DNA from 4 places in the Streptomyces sp. NPDC028907 genome. Region 2 is predicted to be linked to each of the others. Evidence: riboswitches for the same ligand, from Rfam matches in the RefSeq annotation. Region 2 holds a riboswitch; each other region holds the start of a gene.
What was found. A riboswitch is a leader RNA that binds a small molecule or an ion and turns the genes downstream of it on or off. The one in region 2 is predicted to bind cyclic di-AMP.
Positions count from the first base shown of each region.

Region 1: linked by a shared signal. The riboswitch ahead of ACZ4UU_RS38640 (M23 family metallopeptidase) and the one ahead of ACZ4UU_RS20350 (C40 family peptidase) in region 2 are both predicted to bind cyclic di-AMP.
Region 3: linked by a shared signal. The riboswitch ahead of ACZ4UU_RS42230 (M23 family metallopeptidase) and the one ahead of ACZ4UU_RS20350 (C40 family peptidase) in region 2 are both predicted to bind cyclic di-AMP.
Region 4: linked by a shared signal. The riboswitch ahead of ACZ4UU_RS18860 (M23 family metallopeptidase) and the one ahead of ACZ4UU_RS20350 (C40 family peptidase) in region 2 are both predicted to bind cyclic di-AMP.

Region 1 is NZ_JBVHVE010000018.1:41,128-48,176, reverse strand. It holds gene ACZ4UU_RS38660 (DNA gyrase/topoisomerase IV subunit A) at 1-1,328, opposite strand, end outside; gene ACZ4UU_RS38655 (hypothetical protein) at 1,709-1,984, shown strand; gene ACZ4UU_RS38650 (M16 family metallopeptidase) at 2,088-3,440, shown strand; gene ACZ4UU_RS38645 (M16 family metallopeptidase) at 3,437-4,825, shown strand; cyclic di-AMP (ydaO/yuaA leader) riboswitch at 5,075-5,238, shown strand; gene ACZ4UU_RS38640 (M23 family metallopeptidase) at 5,251-6,036, shown strand; gene ACZ4UU_RS38635 (GntR family transcriptional regulator) at 6,255-6,947, shown strand.
Region 2 is NZ_JBVHVE010000006.1:285,173-292,221, reverse strand. It holds gene ACZ4UU_RS20360 (hypothetical protein) at 1-50, shown strand, start outside; gene ACZ4UU_RS20355 (tellurite resistance/C4-dicarboxylate transporter family protein) at 28-1,056, opposite strand; gene ACZ4UU_RS20350 (C40 family peptidase) at 1,404-2,564, opposite strand; cyclic di-AMP (ydaO/yuaA leader) riboswitch at 2,573-2,730, opposite strand; gene pcrA (DNA helicase PcrA) at 3,034-5,517, shown strand; gene ACZ4UU_RS20340 (M23 family metallopeptidase) at 5,624-7,049, opposite strand, start outside.
Region 3 is NZ_JBVHVE010000023.1:87,234-94,282, forward strand. It holds gene ACZ4UU_RS42200 (S8 family serine peptidase) at 1-1,127, shown strand, start outside; gene ACZ4UU_RS42205 (GTP cyclohydrolase II) at 1,241-1,885, opposite strand; gene ACZ4UU_RS42210 (MarR family winged helix-turn-helix transcriptional regulator) at 2,032-2,547, opposite strand; gene ACZ4UU_RS42215 (dihydrofolate reductase family protein) at 2,627-3,760, shown strand; tRNA gene ACZ4UU_RS42220 (tRNA-Met) at 3,860-3,933, shown strand; gene ACZ4UU_RS42225 (PP2C family protein-serine/threonine phosphatase) at 4,093-5,178, shown strand; cyclic di-AMP (ydaO/yuaA leader) riboswitch at 5,462-5,619, shown strand; gene ACZ4UU_RS42230 (M23 family metallopeptidase) at 5,631-6,656, shown strand; gene ACZ4UU_RS42235 (PrsW family intramembrane metalloprotease) at 6,956-7,049, opposite strand, start outside.
Region 4 is NZ_JBVHVE010000005.1:638,076-645,124, forward strand. It holds gene ACZ4UU_RS18855 (alpha-galactosidase) at 1-1,457, shown strand, start outside; cyclic di-AMP (ydaO/yuaA leader) riboswitch at 1,765-1,923, shown strand; gene ACZ4UU_RS18860 (M23 family metallopeptidase) at 1,928-2,875, shown strand; gene ACZ4UU_RS18865 (DUF6250 domain-containing protein) at 3,091-3,807, shown strand; gene ACZ4UU_RS18870 (SGNH/GDSL hydrolase family protein) at 3,953-4,738, shown strand; gene ACZ4UU_RS18875 (TetR/AcrR family transcriptional regulator) at 4,839-5,459, opposite strand; gene ACZ4UU_RS18880 (Glu/Leu/Phe/Val dehydrogenase dimerization domain-containing protein) at 5,529-6,707, opposite strand; gene ACZ4UU_RS18885 (MBL fold metallo-hydrolase) at 6,914-7,049, shown strand, end outside.

The sequences.
Region 1 (7,049 bases), on a different contig from region 2:
CGGCGCAGCGGCGTGTCGAGGATGTACTGCGTCTGGACCTCGCTCAGCGAGAAGCGCTCCATCAGGCGCTCCTTCGCCTGCGCGGAATTCTCGCTGGACCGGATCAGCCGGATGACCTCGTCGATGTCCACCAGCGCCGTGAGCAGGCCCTCGACCAGGTGCAGCCGGTCGCGACGCTTGGTGCGGCGGAACTCGCTGCGCCGCCGCACGACCTCGAAGCGGTGGTCGAGGTAGACCTCCAGGAGCTCCTTGAGGCCGAGGGTGAGGGGCTGTCCGTCGACCAGCGCCACGTTGTTGATGCCGAAGGACTCCTCCATCGGCGTCAGCTTGTACAGCTGCTCCAGGACGGCCTCCGGCACGAAGCCGTTCTTGATCTCGATGACCAGGCGCAGGCCGTGCTCGCGGTCGGTGAGGTCCTTGACGTCGGCGATGCCCTGGAGCTTCTTCGACCCGACGAGGTCCTTGATCTTGGCGATCACCTTCTCCGGACCGACCGTGAAGGGCAGTTCGGTGATGACGATGCCCTTGCGGCGGGCGGTCACCGTCTCCACGGACACGGTCGCGCGGATCTTGAAGGTGCCGCGGCCCGTCTCGTACGCGTCCCGGATGCCGGAGAGGCCGACGACCCGGCCGCCGGTCGGCAGGTCGGGGCCCGGGACGTGCTTCATCAGCGCGTCCAGATCCGCGCTCGGGTAGCGGATCAGGTGGCGGGCGGCCGCGATGACCTCGGAGAGGTTGTGCGGCGGCATGTTCGTGGCCATGCCGACGGCGATGCCGGAGGCGCCGTTGACGAGGAGGTTCGGGAAGGCGGCGGGCAGCGCCACCGGCTCCTGCTCCTGGCCGTCGTAGTTGGGGGTGAAGTCGACCGTGTCCTCGTCGATCGACTCCGTCATCAGGCTGGTCGCCGCGGCCTGCCGGCACTCGGTGTACCGCATGGCGGCCGGCGGGTCGTCGTTGCCCAGCGAACCGAAGTTGCCGTGGCCGTCGACCAGGGGGACGCGCATGGAGAAGGGCTGGGCCATGCGCACCAGGGCGTCGTAGATCGACGCGTCGCCGTGCGGATGCAACTTACCCATGACCTCGCCGACGACGCGGGCGCACTTCACATAGCCGCGGTCGGGGCGCAGACCCATCTCGTTCATCTGATAGACGATGCGGCGGTGCACCGGCTTGAGGCCGTCGCGGGCGTCCGGCAGGGCGCGGGAGTAGATGACCGAGTACGCGTACTCGAGGAAGGAGCCCTGCATCTCGTCGACGACGTCGATGTCGAGGATCTTCTCCTCGTACGAGTCGTCGGGCGGCGGGTTCTTCGTGCTGCGGCGGGCCATCGCTGCCGGCTCCTTAGGTTTCTGGTCGCTCGAGCGTTTTGCGGTATCTGACGCGGACCATTGTGGACCGCGGCACTGACAACCACGGACCAGGACCCGATGTTGGGCTCCGGCCCGCCGTCGGAGAAGTGTCGCCGACGTACGGCCTCCCCCGCGACACAGGGGGCGGACGGAGTGCGAACCGCCCGGGCCGTGGCCGCGCTTGCGAGCGGCGGCACCGAAGGCAAGCGCGCGCCGCGAGACCGTTCACTCGGCGGGGTGATCGCCGGGCACACTCCCAGGTCGTGGGCAGGACGAGCCCGGATCGGTGCCGCGAGCACGGCCGGAGCGCGGGTGGCCCTCCCCGCTCGACGGGGATACGGCACGTGAGGGTGAGGACGATGCGCCGGCCGCCGTGCCGGGTGGCGGCCGAGGAGAGAGGAGAACAGACCCGTACAGCGGCGCTCGCCGTCGATCTCGCCCCCGCCGCCGAGCTGCTGAGCCGCTGCTCCGACGCCTTCCCCGAGCCGGCGGGCAACCGCTCGAAGGACGGGCTGACGGGGGTGGCGGTAGCCCTCGGCATGATGCAGGTCGGCGCGCGGCGGACCGAGCCCCGACGGCCGTCGCGCACGGCGTCCCCGGCTCGCCTTCACCGCCGTCCGGGCACGGCGTTCTGACCGGGAACTTCGCCGACCCTTCGGACGCTGCATACAGTGGCAGGAACTGAAGCCGAACTACTCGGCACAACGCAGTGCACGCGACCGGAAGGACACCTTGCCCATGGGTCACACGGCCACACCGGAGGCACAATCCGGCGGCCTCACCGCGACGGAGCACCGCCTGGCCAACGGCCTGCGCGTGGTGCTCTCCGAGGACCACCTCACGCCGGTCGCCGCGGTCTGTCTCTGGTACGACGTCGGCTCCCGCCACGAGGTCAAGGGCCGTACCGGACTCGCCCACCTCTTCGAGCACCTGATGTTCCAGGGATCGAACAGTGTGAAGGGCACGGGCCACTTCGAGCTCGTCCAGGGCGCGGGCGGCTCGCCGAACGGCACCACCAGCTTCGAGCGCACCAATTACTTCGAGACCATGCCCGCCCACCAGCTGGAGCTCGCGCTGTGGCTGGAGGCCGACCGCATGGGCAGCCTCCTGGTGGCCCTCGACGAGGAGGGCCTGGAGAACCAGCGCGACGTCGTCAAGAACGAGCGCCGCCAGCGCTACGACAACGTCCCCTACGGCACGGCGTTCGAGAAGCTGACGGCCCTGTCGTACCCCGACGGCCACCCCTACCACCACACGCCGATCGGCTCGATGGCCGACCTGGACGCGGCCAGCCTGGAGGACGCCCGCGCGTTCTTCCGCACCTACTACGCGCCCAACAACGCCGTGCTGTCGATCGTCGGCGACATCGACCCGGAGCAGACGCTCGCCTGGGTCGAGAAGTACTTCGGCTCCATCCCGGGACACGACGGCAAGCCCGAGCCGCGCGACGGATCGCTGCCGGACATCATCGGCGAGCAGCTGCGCGAAGTCGTGGAGGAGAACGTTCCCGCGCGCGCGATGATGGCCGCCTACCGGCTCCCGCAGGACGGCACGCGCGAGTGCGACGCGGTCGACCTGGCGCTGACGGTCCTCGGCGGCGGCGAATCCTCCCGCCTCTACAACCGACTGGTCCGCCGCGACCGTACGGCCGTGGCGGCCGGCTTCGGCCTGCTGCGGCTGGCCGGCGCGCCCTCCTTGGGCTGGCTGGACGTGAAGACCTCCGGCGATGTCGAGGTGCCCGTCATCGAGGCGGCCGTCGACGAGGAGCTCGCCCGGTTCGCGGCGGACGGCCCCACCGCCGAGGAGATGGAGCGCGCGCAGGCCCAGCTGGAGCGCGAGTGGCTGGACCGGCTCGGCACCGTCGCGGGCCGCGCCGACGAACTGTGCCGCTACGCCGTCCTGTTCGGCGACCCGCTGCTCGCCTTCACCGCCGTACAGCGCGTCCTCGCCGTCACCGCCGAGGAGGTCCAGGCGGTCGCCAAGGCCCGGCTGCGTCCCGACAACCGCGCGGTGCTCGTGTACGAGCCGGTCGCCGACGAGGCCGAGGACGCGCAAGCCCCCACCGACGAGAACGAGGAGTCGGCGCAGTGACCGAGCTCGCCAGCATGGAGTTCCACCCGCAGCCCCAGGCCGGCCAGGCCCGGCCCTGGGCGTTCCCGGCGCCCGAGCGCGGCGAGCTGGACAACGGCCTGACGGTCCTGCGCTGCCACCGCCCCGGCCAGCAGGTCATCGCCGTCGAGGTGCTCCTGGACACGCCCCTGGACGCCGAACCGAAGGGCCTGGACGGCATTGCGACGATCATGGCGCGCGCGTTCTCCGAGGGCACCGACAAGCACACCGCCGAGGAGTTCGCCGCCGAGCTTGAGCGCTGCGGCGCCACGCTCGACGCGTACGCCGACCACCCCGGCATCCGCGTCAGCCTCGAGGTGCCCGTCTCCCGGCTGCCGAAGGCGCTGGGGCTGCTCGCCGACGCGCTCAGGGCACCCGCGTTCGACGACGCCGAGGTCGAGCGCCTGGTGCGCAACCGCCTCGACGAGATCCCGCACGAGCTGGCCAACCCCTCGCGCCGCGCCGCGAAGGAGCTCTCCAAGCAGCTGTTCCCGGCGACCTCGCGCATGTCCCGCCCGCGCCAGGGCACCGAGGACACCGTCGCCGGCATCGACTCCGCGGCCGTACGCGCCTTCTACGAGCGGCACGTACGCCCCGCCACCTCCACCGTCGTGGTCGTCGGCGACCTCACCGGTGTCGACCTCGACGTGCTGCTGGGCGACACCCTGGGCGCCTGGACCGGCTCCCCGGCCCAGCCCCGCCCGGTCCCGCCGGTGACCGCGGACGACAAAGGGCGCGTCGTCATCGTGGACCGCCCGGGTGCCGTGCAGACGCAGCTGCTGATCGGCCGTGTCGGCCCGGACCGGCACGATCGTGTGTGGCCCGCGCAGGTGCTCGGCACGTACTGCCTCGGTGGCACCCTCACGTCCCGCCTGGACAAGGTCCTGCGCGAGGAGAAGGGCTACACCTACGGTGTGCGTGCGTTCGGCCAGGTCCTGCGCTCCGCGCCGGACGGCACGGGCGCGGCGATGCTCGCCATCAGCGGCTCCGTCGACACCCCGAACACCGGTCCGGCGCTGGACGACCTCTGGAAGGTCCTGCGCGGGGTCGCCGCCGAGGGGCTCACCGACGCCGAGCGGGACTTCGCCGTGCAGAACCTCGTCGGGGTGGCGCCGCTGAAGTACGAGACGGCCGCCTCCGTGGCGAACACGCTGGCCGACCAGGTCGAGCAGCACCTGCCCGACGACTTCCAGGCGAAGCTGTACCAGCAGCTTGCCGCGACCGGCACCGTCGAGGCCACGGCCGCGGCCGTGAGCGCCTTCCCGGTGGACCGGCTGGTGACGATCCTGGTCGGCGACGCGGCCGCGATCCGCGAGCCCGTCGAGGCCCTCGGCATCGGCGAAGTCAGCGTCGTGGCGGCCGAGTAGAGGACCTCGGAGGTCCCGTAGCGGACCGAGCAGAGGTCGGACAGCCGCGCCGGGCGACGGCACGCGCGCGTGAGGGGCCCTGGTGACTTCCAAGTCACCAGGGCCCCTTTATGCCCGAATTGGGGGAGAGGTTGCCTGTCTGACCTGTGGGATGCGCTACAAAAGCCGCGATCCGTTTGGGGATTGAAAGTCGCCCCGCTTAGCGTCTTCCGGGCTGTCCGTCAGGCAGTGCGCCGCGCCCGCGGCACCGGACAGCCATCGCCGAGTCCCCGTACGGCGCGAGCCAGGGGAGCCGGGGACCCATCGCAGTCCCTGGGGTGAATCGGACGCCCGCGCAGCCGCGAGGGGGTCCGTAGGAGACCTTCCTGCTCCGAACCCGTCAGCTAACCCGGTAGGCGAGAGGGAAGGAAAGGATCAGCCACTACATGGCGTTCACCTGCGCCACCGGGAAGAACCGCGCCTCCGGGAAGCACCGTCGCCCCGGCCGGTTCGAGCGCACCACCGCCCGCGCGGCGGGCGTCGCCGCGCTCACCGCCACCGGCGTCATAGGCACCCTGGCCGCCCCGGCGCTCGCCGCCGAACCCGCCGCCGAGCAGACCGGCCTCATCCCCGTCATCACCGTCGACGACACGCTCGCCGACCAGATCGATGCCCAGGCCGCCGCCCAGAAGCAGGCCGCCCAGGAGGCCGCGGCCCTCAAGCAGGCCGCCGAGGAGGCCGCGCGCAAGAAGGCGGCCGAGAAGGCCAAGCAGGAGCGCGAGGCCGAGGAGCGCGCCGCCCGAGAGGCCGAGCGCAAGCGCCTGCTGTCCTACGTCGCCCCGATCTCCGGCTCGTACGTCTCCACGGGTTACAAGGCCGGTGGCGCCGTCTGGTCGTCCGGCAGCCACACCGGCGTCGACTTCCACGCCGCCAGCGGCACCTCCGTCCACGCGGTCGGCTCCGGCACCGTCGTGGAGGCCGGCTGGGGCGGGGCCTACGGCAACAACATCGTGATCAAGATGAACGACGGTACGTACACCCAGTACGGCCACCTGTCGTCCATAGGCGTCTCCGTCGGCCAGACCGTCACGCCGGGCCAGCAGATCGGCCTGTCCGGCGCCACCGGCAACGTCACCGGACCGCACCTGCACTTCGAGGCCCGCACGACCGCCGAGTACGGCTCCGACATCGACCCCGTCGCCTACCTCCGCTCGCACGGCGTGAACGTCTGACGTCTCCCGCGCCCCACCCGAAGCTCCGCTTCCCGCAGCTGAGCCTCCCCGAAGCCCCGGCTCCCGAGCCGGGGCTTTCGGCGTTTCCCGGACGATCGGCTGACCAAAAAATATCCATGGATTCCGGCCCGCCGTCGGAAATTCCGGCCGGTTGCAATAGAGTCACTGAACACACGTCATTCGTCGACGTTTCACGGGGATTAAGGCGGAGGTCGGTCATGCGTATTCCGGCGCACTCGGTATGCACCGCGATCCGGGACGACATCGTCGCCGGCGTCTACGAGCGCGGCGGCCGGCTCACCGAGGAACTCCTCGCCCGCCGCTATGGCGTCTCCCGCGTCCCCGTGCGCGAGGCCCTGCGGACCCTGGAGGCGGAGGGCTTCGTGGTGACCCGGCGGCACGCGGGCGCGTGCGTCGCCGAACCGACCGAGCAGGAGGCCGCCGACCTGCTGGAGATGCGCACGCTGCTGGAGCCGCTCGGCGCCGCCCGGGCCGCCCAGCGGCGCACCGAGGCCCATCTGAAGGTCCTGCGTGGCCTGGTCAGGCTGGGCCAGGAACGGGCCAGGCGGGGCAACAGCGAGGACCTGCGCTCGCTCGGCGGCTGGTTCCACGAAACGCTGGCCCAGGCCTCCGGAAGCCCCGCGCTGGCCTCGATGCTGACCCAGCTGCGCCACAAGATCGCCTGGATGTACGCCGTGGAGGCGCCGGTCGACCCGGTGGAGTCCTGGACCGAGCACGGCGCGATCGTGGACGCGGTGGCGCGCGGCGACGGGGAGCGCGCCCGGGGCGTCACGGCCCTGCATGCCGAGCGCGCGATGGGCGCGCACCGGCTGCGGTTCGGCTCCGGTGATCGCGCCGAGCGTGTGAGGAATTCGCAACATCCCGTAAACATGCCGAGCCTGCGGCATTAACACGGGCGCCGTATACAAAGAGGAGATATTCGGCGGCGGTGTATTTCCGCTGCCCTTTTCAGGCGTGCCGTGAGCCATTTCGGTCACCCGTCGCCGGAAAAG
Region 2 (7,049 bases):
TGGGGCTGCTGACCGTGGCGAACATCTTCATCGCCGTGTTGTGGACGTGACGTCCGTCTCCGGGGTCCTGGCTCCGGCTCCGGTTGCATAGCCGGGGTGGGTGTAGGCCCAGAACGCGCCTGCCGTGACCGCCAGCCAGGCCGCCACCGCGATCCACATCAGTGCCTCGCCGGGGCCATCGAGCCAGGGGACGTCCAGGGTGGTGGCGACAGAGAGGGTCGCCGCGGCCGTCATGCCGAGCGGGAACACGGTGGCCCAACGCCTTATGTCGTAGCGCGGCCGTGGCCAGGCGATCTCGGCCAGCAGCAGCGCGGCGTACCAGGCGAGGTCGAGGACCAGCAGGGCGACGGTCACCGTGTGCAGGGTGCTGGTGTCGTCGTCGTTCCAGAGGTGGAGGCGGGCGCTGTCGGCGGCGAAGAGTTTCGATCCGGCGAGCGCCGAGATGGCGAGCGCGCCGCCCGCCACCCAGTGGTCGCCGGTGCCGTGGGCGACCTGCCGTAGGTCGAAGCGGGCCAGGGCGACGACGTAGAGCACCAGGCCGAGCCAGAACAGTACGAGGGCCGCGTGGGCGAGCCACGCCGAGGCCTCGGTCACGGCGAGCGTCGCGCCCAGGACGGCGAGGCCCTCGGTGGCCACGCAGCCCAGGAACACGGCGCCGGGCATGCCGCGGTGCCAGTGGCGTACGACGGCGACGAGGAGGCCCGGCCAGAGGATGGCCGCGAGGGCCAGGAGGGCCTTGGCGAGGGTCTGCCAGCCGAGGACGCTGAAGCGGGTGCCAAGGACGGTCGTCGCGGCGATGGCTGTCAGGGCGGCCGGGGTGGCTGCCTCCTTCACCCATCTGTTGCGGTCCCACAGGAGGCGTGCGGTGAAGTCGCCGGCGAGGGCGAGCCAGGTTGCGGAGGCCAGGGCGAGGGCGATGCGGGAGAGGGTTTCGTAGCCGGTCTGGTGCAGGGTCACCGACAGGATGCCGGTTGCCATGACTGCGGCGCCGGCTGTGGGGGGACGTTGCGACCACCAGGTGCGGAGGGGGGATGCGGAGGTGGTGGTGGCGGGCATGGGTCGATGCTAGGAGGGGGGTGGGGGCCGGGGGGTGGGGCACGCCGCGCCTCCGGCGGTTTGGCCGGGGATGCCTGCGGGTGCCTCCGGCGGTTGGGCGGGGATGCCTGCGGGGATGCCTCCGGCGGTTGGGCGGGATGCCTGCGGCGGCCCGCTGGGGTTTGGTGGGGGTTCGCGTAGCGCGGTTCGGTGCGTTGGGGGGCGGGGCCGCGCCGGGGGGGTCCGTCCTCGGTCGGGCGGCTCGGTCGCTTCTAGAAGTGCCCTGCGTTGACGTCCGCCGCTGCGGGCGGACACCCCCCGACGCGGCCCCTTGCCGCCGTGCGCGGCCGCGGCGTCGTGCGGGCTTCTTACGCCGGGCGTACGACGCTGTGGATCGATGACTCTCCGTCGTAGTAGATCGACTCCTCGCGGACGTACGCGCCGGGCTTGGGGGCGTGGATCATCATGCCGTTGCCGATGTAGATGCCCACGTGGGTGACGTCGTCGTAGAAGAAGACCAGGTCACCGGGCTGGGCGTTGGAGAGGGGGACCGTGGTGCCGGCGTTGACCTGGTCGTAGGTGACGCGGGGAATGTCGACGCCGGCGGCCTTCCAGGCGCCCTGGGTGAGGCCGGAGCAGTCGTAGGAGTCGGGGCCGGTGGCGCCCCAGACGTACGGCTTGCCTATCTGGGAGCGGGCGAAGGCCAGGGCTTTTTCGGCCTTGGTGGCGTATGAGGAGTCCGAGGCGGAGTCCGAGGAGGACGAGTCGGACGGGGACTCGGTGTTCTCCTGCTGTGCCGCCTCTTGGCGTTGGCGTTCGGCTTCTGCCTGCCGGCGGGCCAGTTCCTCTGCCTTGCGGGCCGCCTCTTCCTGCTTGCGCTTCTCGATCGCGGCGAGGCGGGCCTTTTCCTCGGCCGTCAGCTTCGAGAGAAGTTCGCGGGCGTCGGCGAGCTTCGTCTGGACGGTGGTCTTGGCGGCCTGGAGGTCGTTCTGCGACTCCGTGAGCGTTTCGAGGCTCCGAGTGGCCTCTTGGCGCTTCTGCATCGTCGCGGACTGCTGGGTGAAGTATTCGTCGACCGCCTCTTTTTGACGTCCCGTCATGCGGTCCATCAGCTGGGACTGGTCGAAGTAGTCCTGCGGGGTGTCCGCGAGGAGGAAGGTGGCCGTGTCGGGAGCGGCCGCTCCGGTGCGGTACTGGGCGGCGGCGTTGCGGCCGAGTTCCTCGCGGGCGTCGTTGAGGGTCTGGGTGCGCTTGGCGACGTCGTCGAGGAGGGTGTCGACGCGCTTGCGCTGCTTCGCGGTCTTCTCCTTGGCCGCGTTGTACTTCTCGGTCGCCGACTCCGCCTGGCGGTAGAGGTCGTCGACCTTCTTCTCGACCTCTTCGAGGCTCGGCTTGTCGTCCGTGGACGGGTTCGCGTTGGCCGTCTGGGACAGCAGGGCCACGGAGGTGAGGGCCGCCGTGGCGAGGGCGGGGGGCCGTATGCCTGCTACGCGCGTGCCTGCGGGACGCGACTTGCGGTGCGACGCCAAGGGAGGCGACTCCTTCCGTGCTCCGCCTACCGAGTTAGCTGTCGGGTTCGGGCGGGTGGTTCGGAAGGGTTGCCCTACGGCTCGGAAGTCCGGCCGATTCACCCCAAGTTCGGTGGGTCCCCGGCTCCGGGCCCATGGGGCTTACCGGACTCGGCGGAGGCCGCGCGGCCCGGCGACGTTCGCCGGTGGGGGTCGTACGGCCTGCCCGGCACGGTAGCCAACTCGTGTGGCCCCTGTGAAGGTTGATGTTCGATATGCCCGATACATTTTCGTGACCTTGGGGAGGTGTATCGCGGACGGAGGTTGGTTTGGTGGTGTTTGGTGGAGGATGGGGTGATTGGCGGAATGGTTGCTGAGGGTGACGGTCGAATGCTGGAGGGTGAGGGGTGATGGGGGAGGCGGGATTGGGGTGGCGAGGTTCTCGGGGTGGCAGCGGGCTGTCAGTGGGGCGCCCTAGACTCGGAGAGCGATGAGCAGCCTCTTTGACGACAGCTTCCTGGCGGACCTCCAGGCCCCGCGGGCCCACGAGGAGCACCCGCCGCCGCCCGAGGACGATCACGCTCCGGAACCGGTTCCGGACGATCTGTTCGGCGGGAAGTTCGACGTGCCGCCGGACCGGGACTCCTACTACCGCGACGGCGCCCCGCGCCCGGCCCTCGACGCGGCCGCGCTGCTGGAGGGGCTGAACGAGAACCAGCGGGCGGCCGTCGTCCACTCCGGCAGCCCGCTGCTCATCGTGGCCGGCGCCGGATCCGGCAAGACGCGTGTGCTCACCCATCGCATCGCCCACCTGCTGGCCGAGCGGAATGTGCATCCGGGGCAGATCCTCGCGATCACCTTCACCAACAAGGCCGCGGGCGAGATGAAGGAGCGCGTCGAGCAGCTCGTGGGGCCGCGGGCGAACGCGATGTGGGTGATGACCTTCCACAGCTCGTGCGTGCGCATCCTGCGCAGGGAGAGCAAGAGGCTCGGGTTCACCTCGTCGTTCTCGATCTATGACGCTGCCGACAGCAAGCGGCTGATGGCGCTCGTCTGCCGGGATCTGGATCTTGATCCGAAGAGGTTTCCGCCCAAGTCCTTCAGCGCCAAGATCAGCAATCTGAAGAACGAGCTGATCGACGAGGAGGACTTCGCCGCGCAGGCCACGGACGGTTTCGAGAAGACGCTCGCGCAGGCGTACGCCCTGTACCAGTCGCGGTTGCGGGAGGCCAACGCCCTCGACTTCGACGACCTGATCATGACGACGGTCAATCTGCTGCGGGCCTTCCCGGACGTCGCCGAGCACTACCGCCGGCGTTTTCGCCATGTGCTGGTGGACGAGTACCAGGACACCAACCACGCGCAGTACGCCCTGGTGCGCGAGCTCGTCGGGACCAGTGAGCACCCCGTCGACGTGCCGCCCAGCGAGTTCGACGTCCCGCCCGCCGAGCTGTGTGTCGTGGGTGACGCCGACCAGTCGATCTACGCCTTCCGGGGCGCGACGATCCGCAACATCCTCCAGTTCGAGGAGGACTACCCGGACGCGACGACCATCCTGCTGGAGCAGAACTACCGCTCCAGCCAGACGATCCTGAGCGCCGCCAACGCCGTCATCGAGCGCAACGAGTCCCGCAGGCCCAAGAACCTGTGGACCAACGCGGGGGCGGGCGCGCGCATCACCGGCTATGTCGCGGACACCGAGCACGACGAGGCGCAGTTCGTCGCCGACGAGATAGACCGACTGACGGACGCCGGGGACGCGAAGGCCGGCGACGTCGCCGTGTTCTACCGGACGAACGCCCAGTCCCGTGTCTTCGAGGAAGTCTTCATCCGCGTCGGACTGCCCTACAAGGTCGTCGGCGGGGTCCGGTTCTACGAGCGCAAGGAGGTCCGCGATGTGCTGGCCTACCTGCGTGTGCTGGCCAATCCCGAGGACTCCGTACCGCTGCGGCGGATTCTGAACGTGCCCAAGCGGGGCATCGGCGACCGCGCCGAGGCGATGATCGACGCCCTCTCGCAGCGGGAGAAGATCAGCTTCCCGCAGGCGCTGCGCCGCGTGGACGAGGCGTACGGCATGGCCGCGCGGTCGACCAACGCCGTCAAGCGGTTCAACACACTGATGGAGGAGCTCCGTACGGTCGTCGAGTCCGGGGCGGGACCCGCCACCATCCTGGAGGCGGTCCTGGAGCGAACCGGCTATCTCGCCGAGCTGCAGGCTTCCACGGACCCTCAGGACGAGACCCGGATCGAGAACCTTCAGGAACTCGCGGCCGTCGCCCTGGAGTTCGAGCAGGAGTCCGGTGAGGGCGAGACCTCCGGCGGTCTCGCGGCGTTCCTGGAGCGGGTCGCGCTCGTCGCCGACTCCGACCAGATCCCCGACGAGGACGAGGACGGCTCCGGCGTCATCACCCTGATGACCCTCCACACCGCCAAGGGCCTGGAGTTCCCGGTCGTCTTCCTCACCGGCATGGAGGACGGCGTCTTCCCCCACATGCGCGCCCTCGGTCAGGCCAAGGAGCTGGAGGAGGAGCGGCGGCTCGCGTACGTCGGCATCACGCGTGCGCGTGAGCGGCTGTATCTCACGCGGTCGGCGATGCGCAGCGCCTGGGGACAGCCGTCGTACAACCCGCCGTCCCGGTTCCTGGAGGAGATTCCCGCCCAGCACGTGGACTGGAAGCGGACGGGGGCGACCTCGCCGGTGTCTTCCGGTCCCGTGTCCGCCGTGGCCGCCTCGCTGTCCTCGTCCCGCTCGCGCTCCTCCGCCTCGGGCGCGTCCGGTTTCGCCACCCGCCGTACGTCGGAGAAGCCCGTCGTCCAGCTGGCCGTCGGGGACCGGGTCACGCACGACCAGTTCGGGCTCGGCACCGTGATGGCCGTGAAGGGCACGGGCGCGAACGCCGAGGCGACGATCGACTTCGGGGAAACCAAGCCGAAGCGGTTGCTCTTGCGGTACGCGCCGGTGGAGAAGTTGTAGGACCGGCAAGCACGCGCCCCCGCTGACGGGCGGGGGCGTACGGATCACAGGGAATTCGGCTCGTGGTCGGTCCGGTGGTCGGCCTCGTCTGCCGGCGGCCGGTCGGTTACGTCGGGTCCAGCCCGTGACTGCGCAGCCAGGACAGTGGGTCTATGGCCGAGCCCCCGCCCGGGCGCACCTCGAAGTGCAGGTGCGGGCCGGTCGAGTTGCCCGAGTTGCCGGAGTACGCGATCGGGTCGCCGGCCTTGACCGTCGTACCGGAGGCGACGCGGTAGCTGGAGAGGTGGCAGTACCACGTCTCCGTGCCGTCCTTCGCGGTCACGATCATCATGTTGCCGTAGGCGCTGTTCCACTGCGTCCGTACGGTGCCGTCGGTCGCGGCCATCACCGTCGTGCCGTACGAGACGGGGAAGTCGATGCCGGTGTGCACGGACATCCAGTTGATGCCGGACTGGCCGAAATAGGCGCTGAGGCCGTGGTTCGCGACAGGGAGCGCGAACTTCGGGCGAAGCCGCTCCTTGCGGGCTGCCTCCTCGGCGGCCTTGCGCTTCTCGGCCGCCTGCTGGGCCTTGAGGTCGATCCGTTCCTGCGTACGGCTGGCCCGGTCGGCGAAGTCGTCGGCGCCGGCGGAGAGGCTTTTGAGTTGGGTGTCCAGCTTGTTGTTCGCGGTGGACGGCTTCACGGCCTCGCTGTCCGAGGCGAGCGTGGATGCGTCCTTGTCGTCGGTCAGGGTGCCGACGGAGGCGGCGGCGATGCCGGCGACGCCCATCACACACGCGGAAGGCACGGCGACCGTCAGCAGTGCGGAGCGCTTGGGGGGCGTACGGCGGCGGGAGCGCGAGCCGCTGCGGGATGCCGCGCGCGGGGAGGGAGCCGGAGCGGTCTCCTCCTGGTCGTCGAGGAGCGGGGCCGCGGCCGGGAGTTCGCCGGTGGTGGTCGACTCGTCGTCGGGCTGGGCGGGATCCTCGTACGCCGTGGGGTCGATGTGTCCCGCGGGGTCGATCTGGTCGAAGTGCGCGGTCGCCTGCTGATCGAAGGATTCTGCTGGCTGCTGGTACTCGCCCGTCGCCTGTGCGGTGGTGCCGTCGATGCCGCCGTCGGAGTTCCACTGCGTGGCGTCGTACGCGCCGGTGTCGAAGGCCTGCGTGCCCCATTCCCACTGCTGGGTCTGGTCGGCCGGGACGCCGGAGTGGTCGGGCTGGGCCCAGGCGGTCGCGTCCCAATGGCCGGAGGCGTCATGGCCGTTGGCCTGCTGCGGGACGAAGGCCAGCCGCTCGTGCTCGGCCGTCCACGCGGTGGTGTCGTACGCGCCGGTGTCGTAGGCGGCGTGATGCTGGGCCGCGTAGGCGTCGTAGTTCACGGTGTGGTGGTTGCCCGTGGACCACTGCGTGGCGTCGTACCCGCCCGTGGTGTCACCGGGGAGGCTGCCGAACAGTGGGTCCGCGTCGAAGGTGGCGGTGGCGTGACCTGCGGCGCCGAATCCGGTGGCGTCGTAGGTGCCGTACGTGGTGGAGTCACCGTACTGGGCTTCC
Region 3 (7,049 bases), on a different contig from region 2:
TGGCCAACAACAAGGCCCGCACCTTCTCGATCGCCGGCCCGAAGGTCGTCGACCTGCCGCTGAACAAGGCGGTGACCGTCAAGGTGCAGGCCGCCCCGAAGCACGCGGGCATCAAGAGCGTGATCCTTCAGGCCGACGACCCGAGGACACCGGGCGTCGACAAGCAGATCCTGAACACCGTCGTGGTCTCCACGCCGGTCCGGCACACGTTCACCGCGTCGGGCTCGGTGGAGCGCAACAACTTCAGGTCGTACTTCGTGACCGTCCCCGAGGGCGCGAAGTCGCTGCAGGTCACGCTCGGCGGCCTGAAGGACGGCAGCCGGACGCAGTTCAGCGCCATCAGCCCGTACGGCACCCAGGTCGACGACAACGACCCGAACACGACCGACATCGCCTCCTACGTGGACCCGCTGCCCGGCGTCTGGGAGATCGAGGTCGACGCGCGCCGTACGTCGACGCTGCTGGACAACCCGTACAAGCTGAACGCCACCGTGTTCGGCGCGGCCTTCGACCCGGAGTCCGTGATCGTGCCGGAGGCCAAGGTCGGCGCGCCGGTCGCCGCCTCCTGGACGGTGACCAACAAGCTGGCGGCCGTCGAGGGCAACCTCAAGGGTGGCGCGCTGGGCTCGTCGAAGACCACGCGGCCGACCATCGCCGACGGCGCGACGCAGACCAGCACGGTCGAGGTCCCCGAGGGCACCACGTCGCTGGACGTCGCCATCGGCGGTGTCTCCGACCTGGGCTCCGACCTCGACCTGAACGTGTACGACGCCGAGGGCACGCTCGTCGGCCAGTCCGCGGACGGCGACTCCGACGAGTCCGTCTCCATCGCCGATCCGGCCGCCGGAACCTACACCGTCGAGGTGGTCGGCTTCGAGGTGCCGTCCGGCTCGACCGCGTACGACTACCGGGACGTGTTCTTCTCCTCCGCGCTCGGCTCGGTCAAGGTCGACGAGTCGGCGCCGGTGAAGCTCGGCACGGGCGACTCCGCGAAGGCGGCGGCCGATGTCACCGTCGCGCGGGCGGTGCCCGAGGGCCGGCAGCTCTTCGGTGAGGTGCTGCTGGTGAACAAGCGCGGGACGACCGCGGGTGTGGGCGGGGTGACGATCGAGAAGGTCGCGCCGTAGCCGTATGACATACGGCCGAGGGGCGGGTGTCCGATCCGGACGCCCGCCCCTCTGTCTTGCCGTCAACGTCAACGGTCCTGCCGTCAACGGTCCTGCCCTCAACCGCCGTACCGTCAGCCGACGTTGAGCCCCGCGAGCTCTCCGAGCGGCAGCGTGTGCTGGGTCTGGAGGACCTTCGCGCGCAGGTAGCGGACGTTGTCCGGGGTGGCGAAGACGCCGGTCGGGACGCGGTCTTGGACCTGGATGCCGAGGGCGCGCAACTGGTCGGCCTTGTCCGGGTTGTTGGAGAGCAGGTCGAGTTCGCCGATGCCGAGGGCGGCGAGCATCTGGGCGGCCGCCGTGTAGTCGCGGGCGTCCTCGGGCAGGCCGAGGGCGGCGTTCGCGGCGTAGGTGTCGAGGCCCTGGTCCTGGAGGGCGTAGGCGTCCAGCTTGTTGTAGAGCCCGATGCCGCGGCCCTCCTGGCGCAGGTACAGCAGCACGCCGCCGCGCTCGGCGATGCGCTCGACGGCCTCGCGCAGCTGGGGGCCGCAGTCGCAGCGGGCCGAGCCGAAGACGTCGCCGGTGAGGCACTCGGAGTGCAGGCGGACCAGCGGGGTGGTGCCGGGGGCCGGGTCGCCGAGGACGACGGCCACGTGCTCCAGGCCGTCGGTCAGGCCGTGGAAGGTGACCAGTTCGGCGTCGACGCGGTAGCCGTCCTGGAAGCGCAGCGGGACCCGGACGCGGGCGCGCTGGGTGGCGGCGGCGGTGAAGTCGGGCATGCGGGTTCTCCGGGTTCCGTACGTGGGCTCGCTGCTTCAGATTTGAAGCAGCTCCTCGGTCCAGGACCCTACCCCATGCTTTAAATTTGAAGCAACAAGTTTGTCGCGCGGGTCACAGACCGGACCGGTGCCTCACGACTCCCGCTTCACGAACAGGACTTGCCCGAGCGCCGCCGCCAGGGCACGTCCTCCGCGGTCGGGTGCGGGTCCTCCCCCTGGAACCCCTCCGCGACCGCCGTGAAGATCTCCTCCAGTTGCCCGACCTGCTCCGGGGTCAGCCGGTCGAAGAGCAGCGCCCGTACGGTCTCCACGTGACCCGGCGCCGTGCGCTCCAGGACGCGCATCCCTTCCTCGGTGATCGTCGCGATGCTGCCGCGCTTGTCCCAGCGGCAGTCCTCGCGCCCCACCAGCCCGTCCTTCTCCAGCCGTGTCACGGCGTACGTCAGCCGGCTGCGGGTGATCTTCAGTCCCTCCGCGAGGTCGGTCATGCGCAGCCGCCGCTCCGGAGCCTCGGACAGAGTGGCGAGGATGGAGTAATACAGATGGGGCATGCCGGCTTCCTGCTGGAGCTGCCGGTCCAGCGCGTCCTCCACGAGGGCGGCGGAGGCGATGTAGGCGCGCCAGGCGCGCTGCTCCTCGGGGGAGAGCCAGCGAGTCGTCATGTGACCAGTGTAGGTTTGTTTCAAACTTGAACCAAGACCCAGGCTTCCGACCGAGACCCCTGACCCGGAGAGCGCGCCGATGCCGTCGTACCCCTATGTCCTGCTGTCCGCCGCGGTCTCCCTGGACGGCTACCTCGACGACACCGGCCCCGACCGCCTGCTGCTCTCCAGCCCGGCCGACTTCGACCGCGTCGACGAGGTGCGGGCATCCGTCGACGCCATCCTGATCGGCGCCGGCACGATCCGGGCCGACAACCCCCGGCTGCTGGTGAACTCGGCCGAACGGCGGGCCGCGCGGAAGGCGGACGGGAAGCCGGAGTACCCGCTGAAGGTCACGGTCAGCGCGTCCGGCGAGCTGGATCCGACGGCGAACTTCTGGCACACCGGCGGCGAGAAGATCGTCTATACGACGGAGAAGGGCGCGGAGCGGCTGCGCCGGGAGCCGGTCGCCGCGGACGTGGTCGCGCTGGGCGCCGATCTGGACTGGCGGGGCCTGCTGCGCCATCTGCGCGAGGAGCGCGGGGTCGAGCGGCTGATGGTGGAGGGCGGCGGCACGATCCACACGCAGCTGCTCCAGCAGGGCCTCGCCGACGAGGTGCAGCTGGTGCTGGCGCCGCTGTTCGTGGGGGATCCGAAGGCGCCGCGGCTGTTCGGTCCGGGCGAGTACCAGGGCGGACGGCTGCGCCTGCTGGAGACGCGGCGGATCGAGGACGTCGTACTGATGCGCTACGAGCCCACCGCGCCCGGCGCCGGCGTGCTGCCCTCCGCCGCGGACCGGAAATGGCTGGCGCTGGCGTGCGAGCTGGCGGCCGAGTGCCCGCCGTCGGGGACGGCCTTCAGCGTCGGGGCGGTCGTGGTGGCGGCCGACGGGACCGAGCTGGCGCGGGGCCACTCCCGAGAGGGCGGCGATCCCGTGGTGCACGCGGAGGAGGCGGCGCTGGCGAAGATCGCGCCCGGAGACCCCCGTGTGACGTCCGCCACGGTCTACTCGAGCCTGGAGCCGTGCACGCGCCGCGCGTCCCGTCCGGTGCCGTGCGCGCGCCTGATCCTCGGCGCGGGGGCACGCCGGGTGGTGACGGCCTGGCGGGAGCCGGACACGTTCGTGGCGGGCGCCGACGGGAGCGGGCTGCTGGCCGGGGAAGGGGTGGACGTGGTGGTCCTGCCCGAGTACGAGGACCGGGCCAAGGCCCCGAACAGCCATCTTCTGCCGTGACACCGGGCCCTGAACACGCCCCGAAAAGCGCCGCTCGCGGCGGCCCCGGGAAACGCGTGTGCTTTCCGTCCCGCGGATGGCGTACTATTGAGTCATCGCCGCGGGGTGGAGCAGCTCGGTAGCTCGCTGGGCTCATAACCCAGAGGTCGCAGGTTCAAATCCTGTCCCCGCTACTGAAGACTCAGGGCCGGAACTGAAAAGTTCCGGCCCTGAGTGTTTTCCACGGCTTTCCAGCGAGACTCTCTGCCCGGCCGCCCCGCTGGTCCGGTCCCCGCTGGTCCGGTCGGCTCCCACCACTCGCTCCCCGCCCCGCCGTCGGCAACCCTGGTGAGGTGGAGGAACGGCGGATCTCGTACGCACGCCGGTTCGTCCGGCTGCTGCCCGCCCTGCTGATCGCCGCCGGATGCGGGTACGACTACGTCACGCCCACGGATTTCACCGGGGCCCCCTTCTTCACCGCCGCGCCCCTGGTCGCCGCCCCGCTGTACTCGCAGCGTGGCACGGTGCTCACCGGCGTCGCCGCGCTCGCCGCGCTGCTCGTGCTCCACGCCGGTCTGGGCGGCCTCTCCCGGACCGGGGTGATCACCGAGCTGGTCACCGTGGTCACCGTCTCCGTCCTCGCCGTCCTCATCAACCTCCTCGTCCGCCGCAGCGACGCCCGCCTCGCCTCCGCCCGCGCCATCGCCGAGGCCGCCCAGCGCGCCGTACTGCCCGAACCCGCCGAGCGGATCGGCGGGTTCCAGATCGCGGCACGGTACGAGGCGGCGCAGGAGGGCGCCTTCATCGGCGGTGACCTGTACGCGGTGCAGGACAGCCCGCACGGTGTGCGGCTCGTCGTGGGGGACGTGCGCGGCAAGGGGATGGGGGCGGTCGGGATCGTCGCCGTGGTCATCGGGGCCTTCCGGGAGGCCGCCGAGCAGGAGACCACGCTGGAGGCGGTGGCGCAGCGCCTGGAGCGGGCGCTGGCGCGGGAGCGCACGCGGCCCGAGGGGGTGGAGTCCGCCGAGGGGTTCACCACCGCCGTCCTCGCCGAACTCCCGCACGGCGACGGGATCGTACGGCTGGTCAACCGCGGGCACCCCCCGCCGCTGCTGCTGCACGCCGACGGCACCGTGTGCGCGCTGCCCGCCCCCGAGCCCGCCCTGCCGCTCGGCATGCGGGAGCTGGGGGCCTGGCCGGACCGGGCCCAGGAGGCCGACTTCCCGAGCGGAGCGACGCTGCTCATGTACACCGACGGCCTGTCCGAGGCGCGGGACGAGAGAGACCGGTTCTACGACCCCGAGACGGGACTCGCGGGGCGGGCCAACGCCCGGCGCGAGCCGACCGCACTGCTCGGCACGCTCGCCGCGGAGGTGCGCCGGCACTCCGGGGGCGGGATGGCGGACGACATGGCCCTCATCGCCGTACGCCGTCCCTGAGGCATGCCGCTCCCGGCCCCTGATGGAGATCTTGTGGAGCCGATCCGTGATCGTTGTCACCAACCGTGATCGAGTGACCCCCCTCCGCATAACAACTGACATACCGTCAATACCTGTGTGACTCCTGAGCGCTGGCCAACTCGCCCGAATTAGGCCGCTCATGACCCGTAAGTCCAGGCGAAAATCGTTAATGATCAAGCGGAACAGCTTGGAATCCGTACCCCGCGTCTATTAACGTTCGATAACGCAGCGCGGTCGTCCCAGCCGTCACAAGAGGCGGCTCCGTGCGCACGCGCCGAATCCCGCAAGGGAACCGGGGAACCACCACCTTGGGGTGAATCGCACGGATACCGCCGGGAAGTCACGGCCGGTATACGCGCGTAGGAGACCTTCCTGCTCCGAACCCGTCAGCTAACCCGGTAGGCGAGAAGGAAGGAAAGGAGCACGCCCACGTGGCGTCCAACCGCCCTGCCCCGCAAGCCCCGTTCGTGCCGAGCCAGCGCACCACCGAGACCTTCGGCTACGACCGCCATCGCACCGACGAGGGCCCGTTCGAGGAGTGGAACCCCACCGCGGAGTCCATTCGTCCGGTACGCGGCAGGCATCGCGTCTCCAAGCAGCGCGGCGGGGGACTCGCGCGCAGCTCCACGGTGCTCGGCGTCGGTGTCATAGCCGCCGTCGGCGCGGGCGGCATGGCCAGCGCCAACAGCGGCAAGCCGCCGGTCGCCATCACCATCCCTGACCTGCCCCTGATCTCCGACGACGACGCCGCAGCCGCCGAGGACACCGGCACCGCCCTCAGCACCATGGGCGCGGCGACCGAGGAGACCACGCAGGACGCCACCGACGCCGGCGAGGCACTGCGCAGCCGGATCATGGCGCAGGCCGAGCAGCAGCAGGACCAGATCGAGAGCAAGGCCGCCGCGGCCGCCGTCGCCGCCGCCGAGAAGGAGGCCGCCGCCGCGGCCGCCAAGGCGGAGAAGGAGGCCGAGGCCAAGGCCGCCGCCGCCAAGGCCAAGGCCGAGGAGGAGGCCCGCAAGAAGGCCGAGGCCGAGCGCCTCGCCGAGCTGGCCAAGCAGTACACGCTGCCGACCTCCTCGTACACCATCACCTCGACCTTCGGTCAGGCCGGCGCCTACTGGTCCTCCGGCTACCACACGGGCCTCGACTTCGCCGCTCCCACCGGCACGCTGATCAAGGCCGTGCACAGCGGCACGATCACGTTCGCCGGCTGGGACGGGTCGTACGGCTACAAGACGGAGCTCACCCTCGACGACGGCACCGAGATCTGGTTCGCCCACCAGTCCTCGATCAGCGTGAGCGTGGGCCAGAAGGTCAACACGGGCGACGTCATCGGCCGCGTGGGCGCCACGGGCAACGTGACCGGCGCCCACCTGCACCTCGAGGTCCACCCCGACGGCAGCGCGAACGGCATCGACCCGATGGCGTGGCTGCGCGGCAAGGGACTCACTCCCTGAGGTATCCGAGGGACCTCTTGGCGGGGCATCCGCGAGGCATCGGGGCGAGGTGTCCGGGCGAGGTGTCCGGGCGAGGTGTCCGGGCGAGGCACGCCCTCCTGAACCCGGCGAGCCCTGTACCCGGCGATTCCTGAACCCGGCCGTTTCTGCTCCCGGCGGTGCTGATCTCCGGCGGTGCTGATCTCCGGCGGTCCTGGCGACAACCCCCCGACGTCAGGGCTGCCGGTTCCCGGAGCACCGGGCGCTCCGTTCGCTGGTAGCCCTTGCGCAAGCGCCGGTCTGAGGGGCGTGGCGGCTTTTCACGTCCGATACGGGTTGTAGACGGGGTACGGCTCCACCCCGTACCCCTGCCGGTACCCCACCCCCGCATAGCCATACGCAGCCCACACCTGC
Region 4 (7,049 bases), on a different contig from region 2:
ACGCCACCGAGGAGCGGGGCGAGGTCTACGGCTGCGCCCTCGGCTGGTCCGGGTCCTGGCGCATCGCCGTCGCGCAACTCCCCGACGCGCGCGTGCAGATCACCGGCGGGGCCGGACACGACGACTCGGGCCTGCTGCGGCTGGCCCCGGGGGAGTCCTTCACCACACCAGTCTTCGCCGGTCTGTGGAGCGACGGCGGCTTCGGCGGGGCGAGCCGCGCCTGGCACGCGTACCAGCGCGCGTATGTGATCCCAGACGCCGACCAGGACCGGCCGGTGCTGTTCAACTCCTGGGAGGCGACGGAGTTCGACATCTCCGAGGAACAGCAGAGTCTGCTCGCGCGGCGGGCCGCGGCCATCGGCGTCGAGCTCTTCGTCGTCGACGACGGCTGGTTCGGGACGCGTACCAGCGACCGCGCGGGCCTCGGCGACTGGACGCCCAACCCCGACCGCTTTCCGTCCGGTCTCAAGCCGCTCGCCGACTACGTGCACGCGCTCGGCATGCAGTTCGGCATCTGGGTCGAACCGGAAATGGTCAATCCGGACAGCGAGTTGTATCGCGCCCATCCCGAGTGGGCTCAGCATCAAACGGGACGAAAGCGGACGGAGTTCCGCAATCAGCTCGTACTCAATCTCGCGCGCGAGGATGTCCAGGAGTACCTCTTCGAGCGCCTCGACGGGATCCTCTCCAGCGCCCCGATCGACTATGTGAAGTGGGACTTCAACCGCTGCTTCACCGACGCCGGCTGGCCCGGCGAGCCATATCCGCAGCGACTGTGGGTCGACCATGTGCGCGCCCTGTACGGCCTGCTGGACCGGCTGCGTGCGGCCCATCCCGGTGTCGCCTTCGAGTCCTGCTCGGGCGGCGGCGGGCGGATCGACCTCGGTGTGCTGAGCCGCACGGACCAGGTGTGGACCTCGGACAACACCGACCCCCTGGACCGGCTCGCCATCCAGCACGGCTTCAGCCAGCTCCACCCGGCCCGGGCCATGGCCGCCTGGGTCACCGACAGTCCGAACGCCATGCTCAACCACCGCGCCAGCTCCCTGCGCTTCCGGTTCGTGAGCGCCATGGCCGGGGTGCTCGGGGTCGGCGGCGACCTCACCCGGTGGACCGAGGAGGAACTCGCCGAGGCCCGGGAATGGGTGACCCTCTACAAGGAGATCCGGCCGGTGGTGCAGCGCGGAGACCTGTATCGGCTGCGGGTTCCGCGGGGTGGGCTGAGCGCGGTGCAGTACTCACTCGGGGACGAAACGGTTGTTTTCGCCTGGCTCCAGGCGCAGAGCTTCGGCGAGCCCGTCCCGGCGCTGCGCTTGCGCGCCCTCGACTCGACAGCGTCGTATGAATGCCTTGAAACGGGCGAAATTCACCGAGGTGCCGTACTGGCACATCACGGACTTCGCGCAGGCTTGCGTGGCGACCTCGATGCGACGGTTATCCGACTGCGTCGCATCTAGGGTTTCTGTCCGAATTGATGCCTTCATTCCAACTCGCTCTGGAGCGAAGGAAGGTGGAGCGGCGTCACGTGAGGAGCGTCATATTCGTGACCGTGCGTCGCCCGTCATGTCCATGTAATTCACGTGCTTTTCAAGGGGTTTTGAGTCCGGCGATGCCCCGATAATTCACGCAGGGTGACGGGTATTTCCCACAAGGGATCAACAGGAACGCATTCGGACGGAACCCCTCACTTGTTCCCTTGCGTCTTCCTCGCTTACGTTCGCCACCAATCCGGACGGACGCCGAATCCTGCCGCCGACCGGATCCCGCGCAAACTCACCCGTGCACGGCAGGAGCGGGGGACCCACAGGTACAACCGCCTGTTCCGGTCTCCGGAACAGGCTTGGGGTCAAGTCGCGTCCCCACGCGGCCGGGCATCTCCAGCCCGCACCCGACAGCTCACCTCGCAGGCGCCGGAGAGGAATTCGCCATGCCCGCCAAGGGTAAGCACCGCCGCCCGAAGTCCCAGCGCTTCACCCGCTCCATCGCCGTCGCCGGAACCGGTGGAGCCGCTCTCGCTCTCCCGCTCATCGGTGCCACCGGCGCCCACGCCGCTCCCGCGCAGTCCGTTTCGGAAAAAGCCGTTCAGTCTCTTCCGGTCGCCGGGAAGAAGGCCGTCGAGAAGAAGGCCTCCGACAAGAAGGCGGGCCTGCGGACCTATTCGGTGAAGGTCGGCGATTACCTCTCGAAGATCGCCGACGAGCAGAACGTCAGCGGTGGCTGGAAGAAGCTCTACGCCGACAACCGCGAGGCCGTCGGCGACGACCCGTCGCTGATCCACCCCGGCCTGAAGCTCTCCCTCGGCGGCAAGAAGGCGACGACGAGCGCCCCCAAGTCGTCGTCCGCCCCCTCGTCTTCCGCTCCCTCGTCTTCCTCCTCCGAGTCCTCCGCCGACTCGACCGCCTCGAAGTCCTCCGCGGCGAAGAAGACCACGACCACCCAGAGCGCGGAGAACGCCGGCCCGACCAGCGGCTTCTCCGCCCCCGTCTCCGGCGCCTCGGTCGGCACCGCCTACAAGGTGGCGGGCAGCATGTGGTCCAGCGGCTACCACACCGGCGTCGACTTCGTCGCCCCCACCGGCAGCCCGCTGAAGGCGGTCGGCGCGGGCACCGTCGTCTCGGCCGGCTGGGGCGGCGCGTACGGCAACCAGGTCGTCATCCAGCTCGCCGACGGCTACTACGCCCAGTACGCCCACCTGTCCTCGCTCTCGGTCTCGAGCGGCCAGACCGTTACTGCGGGCCAGCAGATAGGCCTCTCCGGCGCGACCGGCAACGTGACCGGCCCGCACCTCCACTTCGAGATCCGCACCACGCCGGACTACGGCTCGGACCTCGACCCGGTCGCCTACCTCCGCTCCAAGGGCGTCGCCATCGGCTGACGGCGGTTCTTCGCGCAGACCACCTGCCTGACACGCGACCGAAGGCCGGACCCCGATCCCCGGGTCCGGCCTTCGGTGTGTCCTGAAGCGGGCGTCTGGGCGGGTCGGGGTGTCGACAGGGCGGGGGCTATGGGGGGAGAGTGATCTCCGACCGCTTGGAGCAAGCGCTTTCCATGGTGCCTTCCACGTCCTCACACAGCGAAGGAGTCCTTCCCGTGACGACCACGCGCAGAGCATTCGGAGTCCTGGCCGCAGGCGTCGCCCTCGGGGCGCTGGCCCCGGTCGGCGCGGCGAGTGCCGCCTCTCCCGGCCGCCGGCTGATCGCCCAGGACGACTTCTGCCACGGCCTCGGCCAGTGGGAGACCGAGCTGCAGGACGGCGGCACCGTCAGCGCCGCGCGCGGGGTGCTGGAGATCGACGTGCCGAGCGGGGCGACGGTGTGGTTCAAGAAGCGGCTCGAAGGGCCGTACGTCATCGGGTACACGGCCACCGCCGTCTCGGCCGGCGGGCCCAACGACCGTGTCTCCGACCTGAACAACTTCTGGAACGCCCTCGACGTCCGCTCCCCGGACGACCTCTTCGCCACGCCGCGGGCCGGTGCGCTGGACGAGTACGACCACCTCAAGACGTACTACTCCGGTTACGGCGCCAACTACAACACCACGACGCGACTGCGCCGCTACGTCGGCGAGGCCGGAGTCCGTCCGCTGGTCTTCGACTACACGGAGCCGCTGCTGGTGGCCAACGAGCCGAACCGGGTCCGTATCGTCTCCGACGGCTCGACCGTCCAGTGGTGGAACAACGGGCGGCTGGTCTTCGACCACGCCGACCACGAGCCGTACACCAGTGGGCACTTCGCCTTCCGGACCGTCTGGAGCCACTTCCGCGTCAGCGACTTCCGGGTATGGCGGCTGCGCCCACAACACCCCTGATCAGACGGATATTCCAGGTTTGGTGAACCCTTTGGAAGTGGCTTATCTCACCGCTCGTCAACCCTTGCCTACGGTCGCGTAGGTCACATTCGAAGGTGAATCATGTGCCGATGTGGCAGACGATTCGAAGAGTGACAGCAGATCAGTGATCGGGTCGTACGTCGCGGTGGGGGACAGCTTCACCGAGGGCGTCGGCGACCCCGGCCCCGACGGGGCGTTCGTCGGTTGGGCCGACCGGTTCGCGGTCCTGCTCGCGGACCGGCGCCCCGAGGGCGACTTCAACTACACGAACCTCGCCGTGCGCGGCAAACTGCTCGACCAGATCATCGAGGACCAGCTCCCGAAGGCCGTCGAACTGGCCCCGGACCTCGTCTCGTTCTGTGCGGGCGGCAACGACATCATCCGACCCGGAACCGATCCCGACGAGGTCGCCGAGCGCTTCGAGCGGGCCATCGCCCGGCTCACCGCCGTGGCAGGCACCGTCATGGTGACGACCGGATTCGACACCCGTGGCGTGCCCGTGCTGAAGCATCTGCGCGGCAAGATCGCCACCTACAACGGTCATGTGCGGGCCGTCGCCGACCGGTACGGCTGCCCGGTGCTCGACCTGTGGTCCCTGAAGACCGTCCAGGACCGCCGGGCCTGGGACGACGACCGGCTCCACCTGTCTCCGGAGGGGCACACGCGCGTGGCGCTGCGCGCGGGGCAGGTACTCGGCCTGGACATCCCGGCCGACCCGGACCAGCCCTGGCCGCCGCTCCCGCCGCGCGGCACCCTGGAGATCCGCCGGGACGACGTCCACTGGGCGCGCGAGTACCTGGTGCCGTGGATCGGGCGGCGCCTGCGCGGTGAGTCCTCGGGGGACCATGTGACGGCCAAGGGCGAGCTGTCCCCGGACGACATCAAGATGCGGATCGAATCGGTGGCTTGAAGCGCCGCTTCACTTCGGTGTGGGCCGTGTCTGTCCGGGGACGCGGCCCACGCGGCTGTCGGGGCCGCGGTGTACCGAACGCCTGGCGAGGTCTGCGGCCTCACCGCGCCGACGCCGTCAACGCCTCCCGCTCCAGACCCAGTTCCCGGGCCAGCGCCTCGTCCACCCACTCCTGGGCACGCGCGCGTGACACCGCGCCACGGTACGACGTCAGCTGTACGGCGAGCCCGTCGAGGAGGGCGGTGAGCCGCAGGGCCGCGCCGGCGGGGTCCGCGCAGACGAACTCGCCGGCTGCCACGCCCTCCGCGATGACCTCGGCGATGGCGCGCTTCCACTGCCGGTCGAGGTCCCGCGTGACCTCCTGCAACGCGGGCTCACGCAACGCCCCCGCCCAGCCCTCGATCCACAGCCGCCAGCCCTTGGCCTGGCCGGTCGGCGCGTACCAGCGCACGGCCGTCCGCAGCCGTCGTAGCGCCGTCGTACGGCGGCCGAGGATCCTGCGCAGCCGGGTCAGGTCGCCCTCCGCCGCGTGGGTGAACGCGGCGGCGACCAGCTTCTCCTTCGTGGCGAAGTGATAGAGCACCAGTGCGTTGCTCACCCCGAGCGACGAGGCCACGTCGGCGATCCTGACCGCCGCCACGCCCCGCGCCTCTATCTGCTCGACGGCGGCCCGCAGCAACTCCTCACGCCGCTCCGCCACGCTCAACCGCACTCTCGCCACCCGGTCACCCTAAAGCCTCGTCACGAGCCGTTCCCGGGCCGAGGCGGGGTCACGCGTCCTCGACCGCCGTCACCGGTGCCGCCCGAACCGTTCGGCGATCACCGGCAACCGGTCCTGCGCGATGGCGTGCGCGGCCGCCCGGGGCGTCGTCCCGTCGGCCTCCGCGCGGGCCAGCGTGAGGTCGGTCAGGGCACGCATCGAGCGCCGGGTGTGGGCGAACGCCTCCTCCGCGGACGGGCCGATGTCGCCGAACAGCGTCCACCACCACCAGGCGTTCGTGGCCGAGTTGACCACGACGTCCGGCAGCACCGTGATGCCCCGCCCGGCCAGCGCCTCCTCCGCGTCCGGCCGTACGGGCATGTTGGCCGCCTCGGCGATCCAGCGGGCGGTGACGCGCCCCTGGTTCGCGGCGTCGATCACATACGAGACGGCGGCCGGGACCAGCACCTCGGCCTCGGCCGACAGCCAGGCCTCACCCGGCAGTTCGCGGTCGCCCCGGCGCAGCGCCGCGCGGTCGACCGTGCCGTAGGCGTCCCGTGCCGCCAGCAGGCTCTCGACGTCGAGCCCCGCCGGGTTGGCGACCGTGCCCTTGATGTCCGCGACGGCCACGACCGTGAGGCCCGCGCGCGTGAGGAAGCGCGCCGTGGCACCGCCCATCGTCCCGAGGCCCTGCACGGCGACACGCGTCCGCCAGCGGGGCACCCCGGCCCGGTCCAGCGCGGTGAGCACCGACTCGGCGACCCCGCAGCCGCCGATCAGCTCGTCCAGCCCGATGCCGTCCACCTCGACCGCGAACGCGTCCGCGAGCCGCCGACGCGCCTCGGCCTCGTCGTCCAGCAGCGGATACACGGCCTGCACGGACGAGACGAGCCCCGCCTCGGCGGCCGCCCGGTCGACCACGTCCTGGGTGAGCCCGAGGTCCTCGCCCGTGGTCCAGAAGCTCTCGATGTACGGCCGCACGGCCCGCAGAAAGCGCACCAGGAGCCCGTACGCCTCCGGATCCCGGGGATCGCAGTCGATGCCGCCCTTGGCGCCGCCCAGCGGGACGTACCGGGCCGCGGGGTCGTAGTGCAGCGCTTCCTTCAGACTCATGCCGCGGGCCAGCCCGGTGACCTCGTCCAACGTGCATCCCGGCCGCATGCGCAGCCCACCGCTGGACACGCCGCGCACCAGCCGGTCGATGACCAGGAAGCCCTGGCGGCCGGTGACGTCGTCGGTCCAGGTGAGCGACACCAGGGGGGTGGTCATGGGGGGGGGCTCCGGGGGAGGGGCGGGAGCCGCGGGGAGGGGGCGGGGAGCCGCGAGCCGCGCTCTTACTGAACGATGGGTCAGTATCGGAGGCGGGTGAGGACATGTCAACGTACGGAGCGGTGCGGAATGGATCAGGGGGTGCACGGGGTTGTCGGAGGGGCCGACCATAATGGATTTTCTCACCGACTCCACCTGGAGGTACCGTGGCCGGTTTCCGTTTCCCGAGCTCCGGGCTGCGTGCCCTGCGGCCCGAGGCCTTCGGTGTGGACCCGAGCGGTGAGCGCATGGCGCGCATCCGCAGATCGCCGCACTTCCGGGACGGGGTCTTCCAGAACCCCG